Regions from separate parts of the Turicibacter bilis genome, predicted to be linked through region 2. Evidence: riboswitches for the same ligand, from Rfam matches in the RefSeq annotation. Region 2 holds a riboswitch; the other holds the start of a gene.
What was found. Region 2 has a riboswitch for cyclic di-GMP ahead of J0J69_RS06755 (Ig-like domain-containing protein). Riboswitches for the same ligand answer to the same signal wherever they lie in the genome.

Region 1 (8,132 bases), 1.0 Mb from region 2:
ATTCATCAAAACTAACAACCTTTTCTAGTTTCTCGTAAGCTTCTTGTAAAGTAGCTGTTAATTGATTGATTGTTTCTTGATTATATCCCGCTGCTAATTGTGTAGTTACTTCTTGAAGAACTTGCATTAAGTTTAACCACGATGATTCAGTATAATCAGAAGCCGTTAGTGAGTCAATTTCTTCTAATAAAGTATCTAATGATTCACGGTTAATTTCTTCACGTTCACTATTAGCAAAATGAAGTTTTGTATCTCCCCATGTTGCATGGTCTGATCCGTCACCATTTCCACCATCTGTCACCACAAGTTTTAATTCTTTCGCACCTGCTAAATTAACCTCTACATACTGTTGTGGGTCTCTTGAATTCATTAATCCGCTATCAAACTGTTTTTCCCCATCAACATAAACTTGAAAAACAACACTTCCGACTGAACCATACATTTGACGATCGACCCCAACATATGAGCTGAAAAATTGATAATCTTTATCGCTTAAATCATAGATAATCGTTGACGTTGAATGAGCACCAATTCCGTGTTCATAAGTCGCTACTGATCCATCTTCATTTGTTAATCTCAAGGTATTTCCACTTGCAGAGATATCTTTTTTCGCACTTCCATAACTTTGATTTGCTGATTTCCAGTCGTAATCTGTTAGATACGTAAAATCATTCATATCAACGACTGAAATCGTACGAGTTTTTTCAACTTGATTCCCATCTGAATCTGTAACAGTATAAGTAATTGTATATTTTCCTGGACAATCGAAGTTAACGTTTTCTGCTCCTGATACTTGTACTGATCCTGTTAATTCTCCATCTTCAGCATCTTTTGCCGTGTATGTACCGATAATGTCTTCTAATTTTTGTCCTACTTTCACAGCTGCATCCTTTGGAATTGTTAATTGCGGTTTGGCATTATTTGTAATTAATTTCGGATTAGCGATTATAGCATGGTCTGACGTATTTCCATTCCCTGCATCATTTATCTCAATTACTAATTCCTTAACTCCTTTAACTGGCACATCGACAGATACCATATTATCGGCATGTTTTAAAATTGGCGTCTTTGCTAAAACTTGACCATCTGCAATAACCTTCACTTGTAAACTTGAATTTAATTGAGAGGCAATATTCATGTCTACCCCAATTAATGCTTCAAATCGATCATAGTCTAAATCTGTTAAATCATACGTTATTTTTCCATTCGCATGAATTCCAAATCCTTGTTCAAAGGTTTGAATGTCACCATTTATACGACCTTTAATATTTTCATTTCGTCGTGGTGTTCCCCATACTGTTTCAACATCTGTCCATTCAATATCTGATAAATAGTCATAGTCACTAACCACTTCGACTTTAATAGTTTTAGCCGTTGTCATTCCTTGATCTTCGGCCATGAAAGTGACTGGATAGATTCCTTTTTGACTCATATCAACTGAATGATTAACTGTTACTGCATTCGTCATCTCTTCACCAGTATATGTATAAGCTTTTGCAAGATTCATCGGTTCAAATGCCTCATTTAATTTGAATATTACCTTTTCTTGACTAGTCATAATTGTCGGCGCTAATGAATGAAGATGAACTTCTTCACCTGGATTTAACTTCTTATCATAAGGAATTACCTTGTACTCAACCGCTTCTCCAACTTCAGTCGTTGTATCAATAAAACTATTTGTTGAAGTAAATCCGATTAATTCTTCATCTTTAAAAATCTCATATCCTAAAACATCAGCGGCAACATCAGCATTTACTTTGAATACTAACTGATTATGTTCACCATGCGTTAAACGTTCAACCACTAATCCTGTCTCTTTTTCAAAGCCATTTCCTTTATATTCAATATAGTCATAATTTGCATACCACGTTTTAACTTCTGGTTTTTTATATTGGCTGACAAATTCTTTTGTCTCATCTGAAACAAAGAACCCATGGCGTTCAAAATGTTCAGTTAAATCTAACTCTAACGCAATACTTGAGTATTTTGCTAATTGATTTAATTTATCGTTTGCTGAATCTTGTGAATCTAATACAACATTGTTCTCACGATATTGTCGATTAAGTTTAGCCCAATAACCAGGATAAATCATTTCTAATTGCCAAAATACTGCTAAATTTTCAAAGTATGAACCTGAATAATACTCATTATTATCTTTGGAAATTACATTTTTATAAATATGACTTTCAAATGGGATACGCTTATCTGGTTTATTATAGTAATACGATGAATTCTGTGGAATCATGTTATTTGTAACTTCTCCGATTGTTCGAACTCCAATATCTAATCGATGACCCATTTCATGGTCAACACCCCAACCACCGACACTCGTTAACATACTAACCATAACATCGCCTTGAACCCCGATATGATTTGTATAAGCATACATATATCCAAATGGTTGAGCTAGACGAATATTTTCACGCGTATACTTCACATCATTTAATTCATTGCTACCATCCAATCCTAAATATTCAAATACTAAATCCATGTGGTCATTATACATGTTTACAGTTTGAAGTGGACTAAACTCTTGGTTCACATAGGCTTCATATGCACCGGTTGCTGTTCCCGTGAATACTAAATGATCAGATACAATTTCAACGATATCAATCATTTGACGATTCATAACATCTGGATTTGCTTTTTTATCTGCATCTAATCGCGCTTTATAATCTTTTAATAACTGTAAAAACTCTTGCTCATCTGTATTTTTATCCATCATTGGGAATACTTCAACACCTTTAGCAAATCGGATAACTGGTGACTTTCCTTGTTGCTCCTCTGTATAAGGATTAACAATATATACCGCTCCACCCGGTGTTACTGAATGATGGTACCACCCATCATTTTGAGTGACTTCTGGCACTGTAATGACATTTTTTCCAGCATGTAAACTAACCGTTCTTCCCCAGTTTGCAAAACTTCCCTCTTGCTGTGAGAAAAACAGTTGAGGTAATGGTTTTCCTGGTTCAGCATCAACATAAACAACAACTGTATCACCTGGTTTCGCCAACACTCCAGTTGGTTGATTATTATTTCCAAATCCAAACTTTAAATTCTGATTACTGTGTGCAGTTCGGTCACCATGTTGCTCTACGGTAACTGTTTTTACCGTTTGTAATTCATTATTAATAATATCTTTTGCTAACTGAATATCTTCTTGATAAATAGAAGCTAATGGATGCTCACTCACTTTATTCTCTAAAATTTCTAATTTTTCAATTGTATTAAAAGCTTCAGATACTTCATTCATCAGTCCATTTGTAAATAGATTTTTCATTTGATCTGCAGTAGCATCTTCCTTATAAACACGGATATCTCCAATAGATGACCAATCTTGATGAGCTTCTTCAAAAACAAATTTAATACGCTTTGCTTTTGTTGAATCAAACTTGATTTCTAACAGGTCATTTGTCACCGCATAGTGACCTTCCGAAACTTTTTGGAAGTTATCCCCTGTAGCAACTGGCGAAATATAGATACTAAATTTTGTTGGGAATCCTTTATTAATCGTTCGAGCTTTATAAGTTAAACGATCGACTTCTGTTGTTTTTTCTAACGTTAAAATAACTTCATTTTTAAATGTATCACTATTAGGTTTCCCAGTCTCCCAATGTGTTGTGACATCTTCATCAATTGCATATTGAAGTGGGGCTCCTGGATAATTTCCACCATTATTACTAATCGCAGAAATAGGCACACGGAACATCTCATCATATTGTTTGATATATTCTGTATAGAATGGTGTAAATTTACTTACATTAGAAGTTCCCGATTGGATGGTACCAAATTCTATTAACTCTTTAGCAATGTTCAACTTTTCCATATACTCATCGGCAAATGGATGATTTTTTACCTGTTCAGTCAATGATTCTATCATTGCAATTGTAGCAAATTCCGGGTTTAATTCACTCATAGTCTTATCTATGAATAAGCGATCCATTACTTCAGAGATACTATCTGGTTTATAAATTCCAAACTCAGAAGCAATTGCCCAGTTTTCATATCCTTCTGTAAACACAAATTTAATACGACGTGCATCTGTTGGATTAAATAAAATCTCCATCGTATTTTTTGTATCAATCGCCATCTCTCCAGCTGTTACTTTTTCAAATGTATCACCTTGAGATGTTTTTGAGATATAAATTTCAAATGCTTGGGCATATCCTCTAGAGTGATTATTTGAATACATTAAGCGATTAATTGTTGTTAATTCTTCTAATGTAATAATAACTTCATTCGTATGGCTTGAACTATTTTGAGATCTCGAATGCCATCTTGTATTGATGTCATTATCCATTGCATTTAAAATGCTATGACTTGCATAATGACCACCATTCGTCGTGATACTTGTGATTTTTTCAGAAGGCACTTTATATAATGCATCATAAGCCTCTAATCTCTCATCATCAAAAGAAGTAAACGTTGAAATCATCGCATTCATATAGTTAACTTCTGTTAATTCTAATAAAATTCGAGCATTAGCAATATCCTCTTTAAAATCATCATAAAATGGATGTTGCTGTGCAAGAACCTCAAATTCATTTAACTTCTCAATGGTATTAAATTCTTCACTTAGTTCATTTTTAGACTCATTCGTAAAAATGTGATTCATTTGATTCAGAAGTGCATCTTCTTTATAGAACCAAAATTCTGATGCACTGGCCCAATCTTGATTAGCTGATTTAAAAACAAATTTAATTTTTTTAGCTTGAATCGTATCAAACTTAAACTCCATCATATTTCCTGTTGTAGTATGACTTCCAGTAACAGCTAATCGAAAATCATCATCTTCCCCAGACAACGAAGCATAAATTTCAAATTCATTTGGGAATCCTTTTCCTTTAGCCACATCTTATCGAGTGGCATAAACAATACGATCAATAGATTTAATCTGATTAAATTCAATAATCACTTCATTGATAAATGAGGAAGTATTTTTTGTTCCAGTTTCCCAATGAGTTGATAAATTATTATCAAATGCTTTATCTAACGAACTTGAATTATATTGTCCCCCATTATTTGAGAATGAGACTATCTCATCTCGTGAGACGCGATACTTTTCATTGTAAGCATTAAAGTTATCATAGCTATTTAATGCAAAGCCTCTAACAATCGCTTCACTCACTTTATTTTCTTTAGTTTCTTCTTCTGAAACTTTCACTTGTGTTTGCCATTCATTGGCGAATACACTTAGTGTTGGCGAAAAATTTGAGATAATTAGTGATAATGCTAATACACTCGGTAAACTTTTTTTCATGATCTTACCCCTTTTTCTTAATGATAATTCGAAAGTGATAAAAAACTACTCATTTCTCTTATTGCTTATATAAGCAAGAAGGGTACCACGCCTAAGAATAAAAAAACTACCTATAAAAGGTAGTTGCCATCTTATTTCAATATCACAAAAAAACATCATAAAAAAAGCCTGTTCAAAGCTTGTTATTATTTCTTTTATGAAATACAAAGAATTATCATTCTTCGGCAACTGGCTGGCATAGTTTATATAAACCTTAGCCCCTTTAGCTTTGCGCCTCTAGATTTCCCTAGATTTGCCAATATATTCACTTTACACATACATTTTATAATATTTTTTCCATAATTAAAATATTTTTTCGAATTTTATCCATATTTTTTCTTTAACAGCAAGGTTAATTTATAAAATTTAGAATGATTACCATTATTTTTAATACATCTAATTTTTTTCTCTTATCTAATGATCTGATTATTTTTACTTTTATGGATTAGTTCTATCATTTTAGTAAATGATAACGATTATGGAGGTGAATTACGATGTCTGGTAAAATGCATAAGTATAATGAAAAGAAAGTGAAACAACCAGGTAAAATTTATGAACCTGGTGAACCTGTTCCTGGAACAGGTGTCACAACAAAGAAAAAAGAACAAAAACATTAACCTTTAACGCATATCGAACCATAGAATACACTAACAAAAAGACTGCTAGGACGCTAGCCAGTCTTTTTTGTTAGATTCACTTCTCCCAAACTAATTGAAATAGAACGAGATAAACCAAGACCGCCACTTCTTTTCCAAGTACCAGTGTTGATAATGGATAAGTTAAAAGTGCGCCTAAAATCCATGTTCCTATGATTTCATCTGATACAGCTAACTCAATTTGTTTAATAAATATCCTGCTAAAAAAAGCTCCAACTATACTTCTAGGAAACTCTAATCCACTTCCTATTAAAGTATTCTTTCAAAGTAAGCGGGTAATATAAACCTGTCTATTTTGACCTCCAACTTTGAGCTAAAATGAAGCTATCAAAGAAAAGGAGGTCAATTTTTTTATGAAAGAAAATCCGATCATTGTTCCTGTTCAGTTGAATCAACCTTCATCTGATCAGCGCTATACCGATATCCCTTCATGTTACTTCAAAATAAACGGTGCTGAAGCGACGTTTTATAACGGAGTTGATAAACATATCTTACATGCCGTTTTAGCGGAGATGTCTAAATATGCTCGTTAATTTCTCGAATGTTCAAAACATATTTATTCCCTACCAGTGGAGGAGATATTTACTTCGTAAATGGTAGGTGACCCATCGTTTGTGGTCACACTGATATGCGCTGTGGCATTGATGGACTAGCAGGTATCATTACGAACAAGTATAATCTTGATTTATTTAACGATGCCCTTTTCCTATTTTGTGGACGAAAAAAAGATCGATTCAAAGCCCTTTATTGGGATAAAGACGGTTTTATCTTATTATATAAACGGATTGAGAAGGGTAACCTTCAATGGCCACGAAACCAAGAAGAAGTCAAAAAATTAACGAGTCAGGAGCTTCGTTGGCTACTTGAAGGCTTATCTATCCAACAACCTAAAGCCATTAAACCAGCTCAAACAGGATGTCTGATTTAAATCATTATAAAATGGTAATAAAACCTGTATTTTCTATCTACTTTTGGGCATACTAAGCCTAACATGAATCATTTAGAAAAAGAGGTGGCACCGTTGAGTACGTTTGAATCAAAACTAATCAAAGAAAATCAGAACTTATTAAAAAAACTGGATCAACAAACTCAACGAATCACTCAACAAGATCAACAAATCACTGAGCAGACTCTAAAAATTCAACAATTAACGGAACAAGTAGAATTTCTAACAAAAAAGCTTTTTGGATCCTCAAGCGAGAAAACTAAAGTTGATCCCAATCAACTCTCACTTTTTGAGGATCCTCATTTAGAAAACCACGAAACAAAGACTGAACCCACAGAAGAAATCACGTATCGTCGACGTAAGGTATCCGGTCGTAAAGCCGAGTTAACCAAAGATTTACCGATTGAAGAAGTTCACTGTGAGTTACACGATGAAGCTTGCCAATGTGAGTCTTGTGGTGAAAAGATGAAACCGATAGGAAAGAAAATTATTCGTGAAGAGGTTTGTTTTATCCCAGCCAAGTTATATAAAAAAGTGTACTATTCACACGCTTATAAGTGTGATTGTCATGATGATTTCTATGAACCACAGCCCATTCAATGTGCTGAAGTCCCTAAAGGACCGATCCAAAGGAGCTTAGCTGGGCCTAGTGTTCTAGCCTGGATGATTCATCAAAAGTATGAATTAAGCCTCCCCCTTTATCGTCAAGAGAAAGAATGGAAGACGTATGGTTTAGAATTAAGTCGACGCACCATGGCGAACTGGATGATCAAAGTCGCCAATGATTGGTTACGCCCACTTTACGATTATTTCGCCAAAATCTTAGTAAAAGAAGAAGTTCTTCATGCCGATGAAACACACTATCAAGTGTTAAATCGAACGGATGGACGTGACCCAACCTCTCAAGCACGAATCTGGTTAATTCAAACAGGTAAAGAATGCGAAACACCCATCGTTTATTATCACGCAGATTTAACTCGTGCAAGAGTCGTCGCTGAACAATTACTCGATGGATTTAAAGGCTACCTGCATTGTGATGGTTATTCCGGATATAAGAACTTACCGAATATTGAATTAGTGGGATGTTGGGCGCATGCCCGTCGCAAGTTCAAGGATGTGCCAGGGAAGAATGGGAAAGCAAAACAAGCCATTGACTACTGTAACCAAATTTTTAAGATTGAACGAGAACTCCAGGAATTATCGCCTGAGGAGCGTTATGAGCAACGTC
Region 2 (8,132 bases):
AAAAAATAGATACGATGGATGGAAGGTTACGAAACTCATGGAGGTAACAAATATGAACACAGAGAATTTATTAAAACAAATCCTACACCCAAATAATCTAAACCAAGCTTATTTACAAGTTAAGCGTAATAAAGGTGCGGCAGGAGTGGATGGGATGACGATTAATGAATTGGGACACTATTTAAAAGAAAATGGTGAAGAGATAAAGGACCAAATTCGTACGCGTTCGTATCAACCTAAACCGGTGAAACGAATCGAGATTCCCAAGGCAGATGGGGGTGTGCGAAATTTAGGTGTCCCAACCGTGGTTGACCGATTCATTCAACAAGCGATGGCTCAAGTTCTCACCCCTATCTATGAAGAAAAGTTTCATGAAAACAGCTATGGATTTAGACCGGGACGATGTGCAGAAATGGCGATTATTAAAAGTCTAGAATTCATGAATGATGGGTATACATGGATTGTTGATATCGATTTAGAAAAGTTCTTTGATAAAGTCAACCATGATAAGTTAATGAGGTTGATATCAAATACGATTAAGGACGGAGATGTCATTTCACTCATCCGAAAATTCTTAGTCAGTGGAGTCATGATGGATGATGAATATAAAGAATCGGTGATTGGAACCCCACAAGGAGGCAATCTATCCCCATTACTGAGCAATATCATGTTAAATGAACTTGACCAAGAGCTAGAAGCAAGAGGGTTAAATTTTGTCCGATACGCAGATGATTGTTTAATTCTAGTGAAAAGTGAGAAGGCAGCGAAGCGAGTGATGAAAAGCATGACGAAATACCTTGAAGAAACGCTAGGTCTTAAAGTCAATGTGACAAAAAGTAAGGTTGAGCGACCAAGTGGAATTAAATTTCTAGGATTCGGTTTCTTTTGGGATAAAAATGCCTATCAGTTCAAAGCTAAACCTCACCAGATATCGATCATGAGAGTGAAAGAGAAATTAAAAAGACTCACCCGACGAAGTTGGAGTGTGAGTTTTGACTATCGACTGAAGAAACTAAAGCAGTTAATCATCGGATGGGTGAATTATTTTAAAATCGCTAAGATGAGGACGGTATGTGGAAATCTAGATAAAAATATTCGATTCCGATTAAGAATGTGTATATGGAAACAATGGAAGAAGGTTCAAACCAAATATAGAAGTTTAATGAGGTTGGGAATCGATAAGGATAAGGCGTGGGAATGGGCAAATACCCGAAAAGGATATGCGAGAGTCGCTCGCTCATTTATTTTATGTCGAACCATCACGAATGAAAGACTAAAAAGAAGAGGTCTAGTATCACTACTAGACCACTATCAAACTGTTCATATTTAGAGATAAAATAGAACCGCCGTATACGGAACCGTACGTACGGTGGTGTGAGAGGACGATGATTAAATTAATTAATTATCTCCTACTCGATTGATATATGAAAGGCCTGCTCCAAGATAGGCAATCATTGTATATCGAATAGGATATACCCATGCAGATTCATTATAGAAAAGATAGATGGCAGGAATAAATAATAGCCCAATACATAAGGGAAAAACTAATCTCCATTTAGGTACTATAAATCCGGCAACTAAGCTATAAAGTGGATAAAGAACTAATAAGGCAATCACCATTAATCCTAACGTCTCTATTCCAATCATTTTGAAAAAAACAGGACTAATGTAAAATAATAAAATTCCAATTCCAAGTAAAACTAATAGCTTTTTCATTTCATCTTCTCCTTTTTTATATACCGAATTCTTTTCCTTTTAAGGAATCTTCAATCGTTAGTTGATGGATAATCTCTTCTAAACTTAATGATAAATTAGATGTTTTTAACGTATAGGTACGATTACCATCTTCTAAAAACGAATAAATAGAAATAGTTTCAAAACGTAATCCACTGAATTGTAACACTTGTAATAGTTCGTAGCATTGTTTGGCAAACGCCTCTTTTGAATCATAAGTTATATCGTCTAAAATATTTAAACTAACAGGTAAAGTAGGATCATATGAGTCGGTTGATTTGTACGTATTTATTGGAACATCGATTTGTGGATAAAGTGATAACTGCCAGGCATTAATATCTGAATGCACAGCGATGAATAATTCTAAGACTTGTTGAACTTCGTCCTCCATTTTTAGTTGAGTTCTAAAGTGATAATCATCATATATTTCATTACCTTTAATATAGCAATAAATCGTTCCGCTATTTCGAGAATCTTCTTGATCGACAACGTCACCTAAATAACTCGCTTCTTTTGGGTTGTATCTAACATTAGTTAATATGAGCTGCTGATCGTAAACGTCATCAATATAAGCTTGTATTGCTGTTTTAGCCTGCCAATAAGTAAGCAAAGTCCCCTTCGTTGAAGAGTAAGCCATTAATGCATAGCCAAATAGTCCGCCACAAATGATGAGAGATAGAATCTGCATTGTTGTTGACTTATGTTTACGTAAAATCCAACTTGCAAGTGCGACGCCACAGGTGCTAAAAATAAAGATTTGTAAAAACATAACGATACAATAAGCGACTTGTTTAGTTGTAATCATTAAACAAAGCATCATGACGAGTAGCATGTAAAAAATCTTTTTTGGCTGTTGATAAAGTAGGGTTAAACAAAATGGAATAAGAACAATCCAAGGAATCGTATCAATTCCAGCAAGAGGCTGTAAAAATAAATAAACGGCAAGAATTAAACTAATAAAGACCGCAAAATATTGTTGACGAGTTAGCATTCTTTTTAGTTGCTTGAGTCCTTTTTTCTCTTGTTCATTGATTGGAACCTCAATCTTTGGAAGCGGGGCTCGATATAGTGACGAGCAATTAGCGCAACTTTTTAAATGTTCTTCAATTTCTTTTTTTGTCTGTTCACTTACTAAGTCCTCCTCATAAAGAGGTAACAAATCTTTAATCATTTCGCATTTACACATGCTATCCCTCCCTAATTGATACTGTCATCTTTTAATAAATGAGCTAATTTTTGTCGATTTCTAAAAAAGTTAACCCGACAATAATTTTCACTTCGCTTTAGAATACTACCAATTTCAACAAAGGACAATTGATTAATAAGCCGTAAAATCAAAATTTCTTTAGCTGGGGTTTCAAAGGTCTGTATGAACTTTAAGACCTCCTCAGTTGTATTATCCACTTGAGAGATTGTCGCCATTTCTGGCACATGATCGAGTGAATATATGCTTGGATTCTTTTTAATATAAGCAAAGTATTCATGTCGAGCAATTCCAATCAGCCAAGACTTGATGCTGGAATCTCCGCGAAATTTTTCAATCGCTCGAATAGCAACTAAAAAAGTTTGTGAAACGATATCCTCTGTCTGATAATGATTCAATGTTAATGAAAAAACATACCGATATAAATCATCAGAATACGTTTGATAGAGCCGTTCAATTTCATACACATCACTCCTTACTTGCGAAGGAAATATTCGTTTTGAAAATGGCATAAGATCCACCTCCTCCTTCATGAACCTAATAATAAGTGGAAAAAAATCAGTAAATCGTTACACTGTATCCATAATTTTCTTATCTATTATTTTATCGTTAAGGATATCTTATTGTAAATCGAGGAATAACTTTCACTAATCGAATCAATCAAAAATCTATACGCCATTAAAAATCGCTGAAGGAAGTAACTTAGGAGCCGCTCGAATTCGAATTCGCTCATTAAAAGCAACGATGCTTGAACGTGAAAAAAATCAGTTTATAAGACATGAAGTATATAAGTCCAGATAAGTTTTTCATATCGTAAAAACTTTTAAAGCCCTACTAATGGAGGATTAGATTATCTTTGATAATCGCTAGGAGACCATACCCCAGCAAAGGAGGATTGTTCGCTATGCTCACTGCTGTGGGCCCCATTCCTTACCAATGGTCGATTGTTTTACAAGTAAAACTGCTAGGTGACCCATTCCCTACTAATTGAGGAAATATGCTTCGCATGGTAGGTGACCCCTGGACGATAGTTTGTCTTAGTATTAAAAAGAATTGCCAACTAAGCCTACTATAGAATGATGAAATACATTTCTGTTTCCATATCGATTTTTTTATAAACAATTTGTGGAAATAATTGTATTTTTAATTACTTTATGATAAAATTTTGATGAAAGATGAGAAATGAGGAAGTATATTCTGTATGTGGGCACTTTGGAATATACGGAGTTAGTAGTGCAACCGGCTCTAAAAAAGATTATGGTAGATAATCTTTTTTAGAGTTTTTTTCTTACTTAAGAAAAAAATTTAGAAACGAAGAAGTATTTCTGTATGTAGGTCCTTTGAATATATGGAGTTAGTAGCACAACCGACTCTTATGCTAATTACTTTTGAGCGTTAGTGATAAGAGTTTTTTCTATTGTCTGACTCATGTTCAAGATTAGGAAATTAATCAGATTAGAATTTTATGATGATAGAGATTTGTTTGATTATAATTTAGACATAAAAATGATTAAGAATAAGGCTAATGATAGGGAGAGAGCAAATTGAGACACAATTCAGTTACAAGTAATATAGTCGGGGGAACAACAAAGTTAGAAACTAAAACTGAACTAAACAACCTAAATGAGAGTAAGAATAACTTTATCCAAATGAATCCTACAACTATAACAAAGGATAGGAAGGTCAATGATCAAGTTTCAGTAAAATCAGTCAATATTGAAATGCTAACATTGAATTATGAAGAACTAGAGTTAAATTCTGGAGAGATATGTAAATTAGAAGTAACAATCGATTCAGACAATGTGGCATATGACCAAGTACTTTTCATGTCTACTAGTGAAGACATTCTTGAAGTGGATAAAAACGGAATAGTCACAGCAGTTAATCAGGGAGTAGCTGTTGTTTTAGTGACAGTCGGTGAGAAGACTGTTGCATGTTATGTTGTTGTTAATTAGATACTATAAATAAAACCAAATCAATCAAATAATCACCGACAAGTATTTAAATTGCAACTGCATAGTTAGGTTTAGGTAGCCTTTCGTTAATGTTAGGAACACTTTTACGTAAAAAGAAATAAAGAATACCAAAAAAGCGTTGAGTCATTCAACGCTTTTTTTGTTTTTTACTTTGACTAGGAATCGAATCGAGTACTATTTCTTAATTAAAAAGGGAAAGTGTTATGAAATAATTTCCACTATTTTTTGATATAGGCTAAGATAACTCCAACATATGGAATGATCGTATATTTATAAGAGTATCCACAAGCTGTTTCGTTATATAGAAAAAAGATGCTAAGGATAAATAATAATTCAATGAACAGTGGTAGACCCCAGTTCCATTTAGAAGCTAAGAAGCCTACAACTAAGCTATAGATATGCGTAAATAACTAATAAAGCAATGATTATCAAACATAAGGTATCGATTCGAATCAACATTAAAGTAAATACGGTAATATAAAAAAGTAAAGCCCCAATTCCAAGTATTACAAACAATCCTTTCATTTCACTACACGGTCCCTTACCTTTTTAAATTTCGAACTCCTTTTAAGAGTTAGATTAAAAGTGTTTCGCTTTCATTGAAGTGTGTTAGAATATAAATGTAACCGTTGTTTATTTTGGAGAAAGGGGGTTTTAAAGATGAAAAAAATCGTTTTATTATGTGCCGCTGGAATGTCTACTAGTTTATTAGTTAATAAAATGCGTGAAGTTGCAACAAAAGAAGGGTTTGAATGCGATATTAATGCTTACTCTGTTTCAGAAGCTCAAAAACATGGATCTGAAGCTGATGTTATTTTATTAGGCCCACAAGTACGATTTGAATTATCACGTGTTAAAAGTTTAGCGAAATGCCCTGTTGATTCGATTGATATGCGTGCTTATGGGATGATGGATGGAGCAAAAGTTTTACAACAGGCAAAAACTTTAATGGGATTATAGAAAATAATGTATATAAATAGATAAATAAGCTTAACAAATGACCTAATTCATGTTATGTTATTCTATAAATAAGGGAGTAGTTAACACGATAGGTGGGATTTGATCAACATACTCGAATCATTTTGATTCTGGTCAAATCATAGCGACGAGACTTATTAAAAGGCAGTTAGTCTTTTAATAAGTCTTTTTTATTATCAGAAAGGAGGAGTTATCTTTTTCAGCATAGAGCTATTAGCAATTTATCAAAAGATAATCATAAGTAAATTATTAGGGAGGGTTAAGTGTGCTTCGATTTAATAAGTTACAACCAACACAATATGTTGTTTTGGGATTTTTCTTAGTGATTCTAATAGGTTCATTTCTGTTATTTTTACCTTTCACGCATATGGAGGGGGCAGAAGTCAGTTATATTGATGCCTTATTTACAGCGACTAGTGCCGTTAGTGTAACCGGATTAATTGCCATTGATACAGCAGAACATTTTAATGTTTTAGGGAGAACGATTATTGCTTTATTAATTCAGATTGGTGGATTGGGAGTCACCTCTGTTGGCGCAGCTTTTATTTTAATGATGCAGAAAAAATTTGGATTACATCATCGTCTTCTTTTAATGGAAGGGATGAATTTCAGCTCATTAAGTGGGGTTGTTCGATTAGTTAAATATGTTTTAAAATTCACGTTAATCGTTGAATTGATTGGGATGATTTTAAGCTTTATCGTTTTTTCTCAAGATTATCCATTTTGGTCAGCTTTAGGAATTAGTGCATTCCATTCAGTTGCTGCCTTTAATAATGCGGGATTTGATATTTTAGGTGGATTACAAAACTTAATTCCTTATCGCGAAAGTGTATTACTAAATCTAACAACGGCGGGGTTAATTATTATTGCCGGATTTGGATTTGTCACAACAATAGAGATTTATACAAAACGAAACTTTAAAAAGCTAAGTATGAATACAAAGATTGTTGTAATCATGACTGTGACATTATTAATTGTTGGAACACTTTTATTGAAAATGACGGAAGGATTTAGTTGGATGGACGCCTTCTTCCACAGTGTTTCAGCTCGTACTGCAGGTTTTTCTACCGTTCCAATTGGTAGCTTTACACATGCTGGATTACTCGTTTTATCTGTTTTAATGTTTATTGGGGCATCGCCAGGATCAACCGGTGGAGGGATTAAAACGACAACGTTTTTTACTATTATTCAAAGTATTAAAGGGATTGCAACGAATACACCAGTGACAGCTTTCAAACGTCGTATTCCCGCAGATAGTATTATTAAAGCTTTTAGTATTTTTACTTTAGCGATTATGGTCATTACAACAAGTACGCTTTTAATTCTTATTGTCGAACCTAACTTAACTTTTATTGAGGTGTTTGTTGAGGTTGTTTCAGCAGCGGGAACAGTTGGTCTTTCAACTGGGATTACCCCAGATTTAAGTGTCATTAGTAAATTAATTTTATGTGTGACAATGTTTATTGGTCGACTTGGACCTCTAAGTATTGCATGCGTTTGGGCTTATCAAAAAGCAGCTCCAAAATTTAATTATCCAGAAGAACAGATTACGATTGGTTAGATAAAAAACAAAACATCTTATGAAGCTTTTAGTTCAATAGGTTGTTTTTTATAAAATAATTGGGAGGAAGTTTATGAATATATAAGTCCAGATAAATTTTCTTCAAAGAATTTTTTTATAACCCTAGCAACGGTAGACAGCTAAGATCACACTCTTCGAGTGTGCCACTTAGCCTAGGGGACCATACCCTACCAGTGGAAGATACTTGCTTCGCAAGGCAGGGGATCCATACCCTACCAGTGGAAGATACTTGCTTCGCAAGGCAGGGGACCCATACCCTAGCAATTGAGGATAGCTAGGATCACAACCTTTCGGTTGTGCCACTTAGCCTAGGGAACCCCCGGACTATAGGCTGTTTTGATAGGTAAAAGAGATCAGTATTTTTTATTTGCTACTTTAGATGTAGAATGCTTATCTGTTTATATATATAAGTCCAGATAAGTTTTTCATATCGGAAAACTTTTAAGCCCTACTAATGGAGGAAACATGCTTCGCATGGTAGGTGACCCATTCCCTAGCAGTGGAGGATTAGATTATCTTTGATAATCGCCAGGTGACCCCTGGACTATAGGGTGTCTTTATAAATTAAAGGATATCAGTATTTTTGTTTGCCACCTTAGATGTAGAATACTTATCTGTTTATATATAGAATCAGCTTAAAAATTTAAAGTAAAAAGGT

Region 1: linked by a shared signal. The riboswitch ahead of J0J69_RS11690 (glycoside hydrolase family 6 protein) and the one ahead of J0J69_RS06755 (Ig-like domain-containing protein) in region 2 are both predicted to bind cyclic di-GMP.

The regions. Positions count from the first base shown of each region.
Region 1 is NZ_CP071249.1:2,418,076-2,426,207, reverse strand. Features, by position in the region: gene J0J69_RS11695 (NPCBM/NEW2 domain-containing protein) at 1-4,855, opposite strand, end outside; gene J0J69_RS11690 (glycoside hydrolase family 6 protein) at 4,859-5,263, opposite strand; cyclic di-GMP riboswitch class I at 5,484-5,570, opposite strand; gene J0J69_RS11685 (hypothetical protein) at 5,797-5,919, shown strand; gene J0J69_RS13570 (energy coupling factor transporter S component ThiW) at 5,996-6,208, opposite strand; gene J0J69_RS11680 (hypothetical protein) at 6,312-6,491, shown strand; gene tnpB (IS66 family insertion sequence element accessory protein TnpB) at 6,566-6,886, shown strand; gene tnpC (IS66 family transposase) at 6,950-8,132, shown strand, end outside.
Region 2 is NZ_CP071249.1:1,389,250-1,397,381, reverse strand. Features, by position in the region: gene ltrA (group II intron reverse transcriptase/maturase) at 53-1,330, shown strand; gene J0J69_RS06770 (hypothetical protein) at 1,399-1,716, opposite strand; gene J0J69_RS06765 (zf-HC2 domain-containing protein) at 1,733-2,920, opposite strand; gene J0J69_RS06760 (RNA polymerase sigma factor) at 2,932-3,450, opposite strand; cyclic di-GMP riboswitch class II at 4,108-4,192, shown strand; gene J0J69_RS06755 (Ig-like domain-containing protein) at 4,483-4,893, shown strand; gene J0J69_RS06750 (PTS sugar transporter subunit IIB) at 5,575-5,874, shown strand; gene J0J69_RS06745 (TrkH family potassium uptake protein) at 6,158-7,453, shown strand.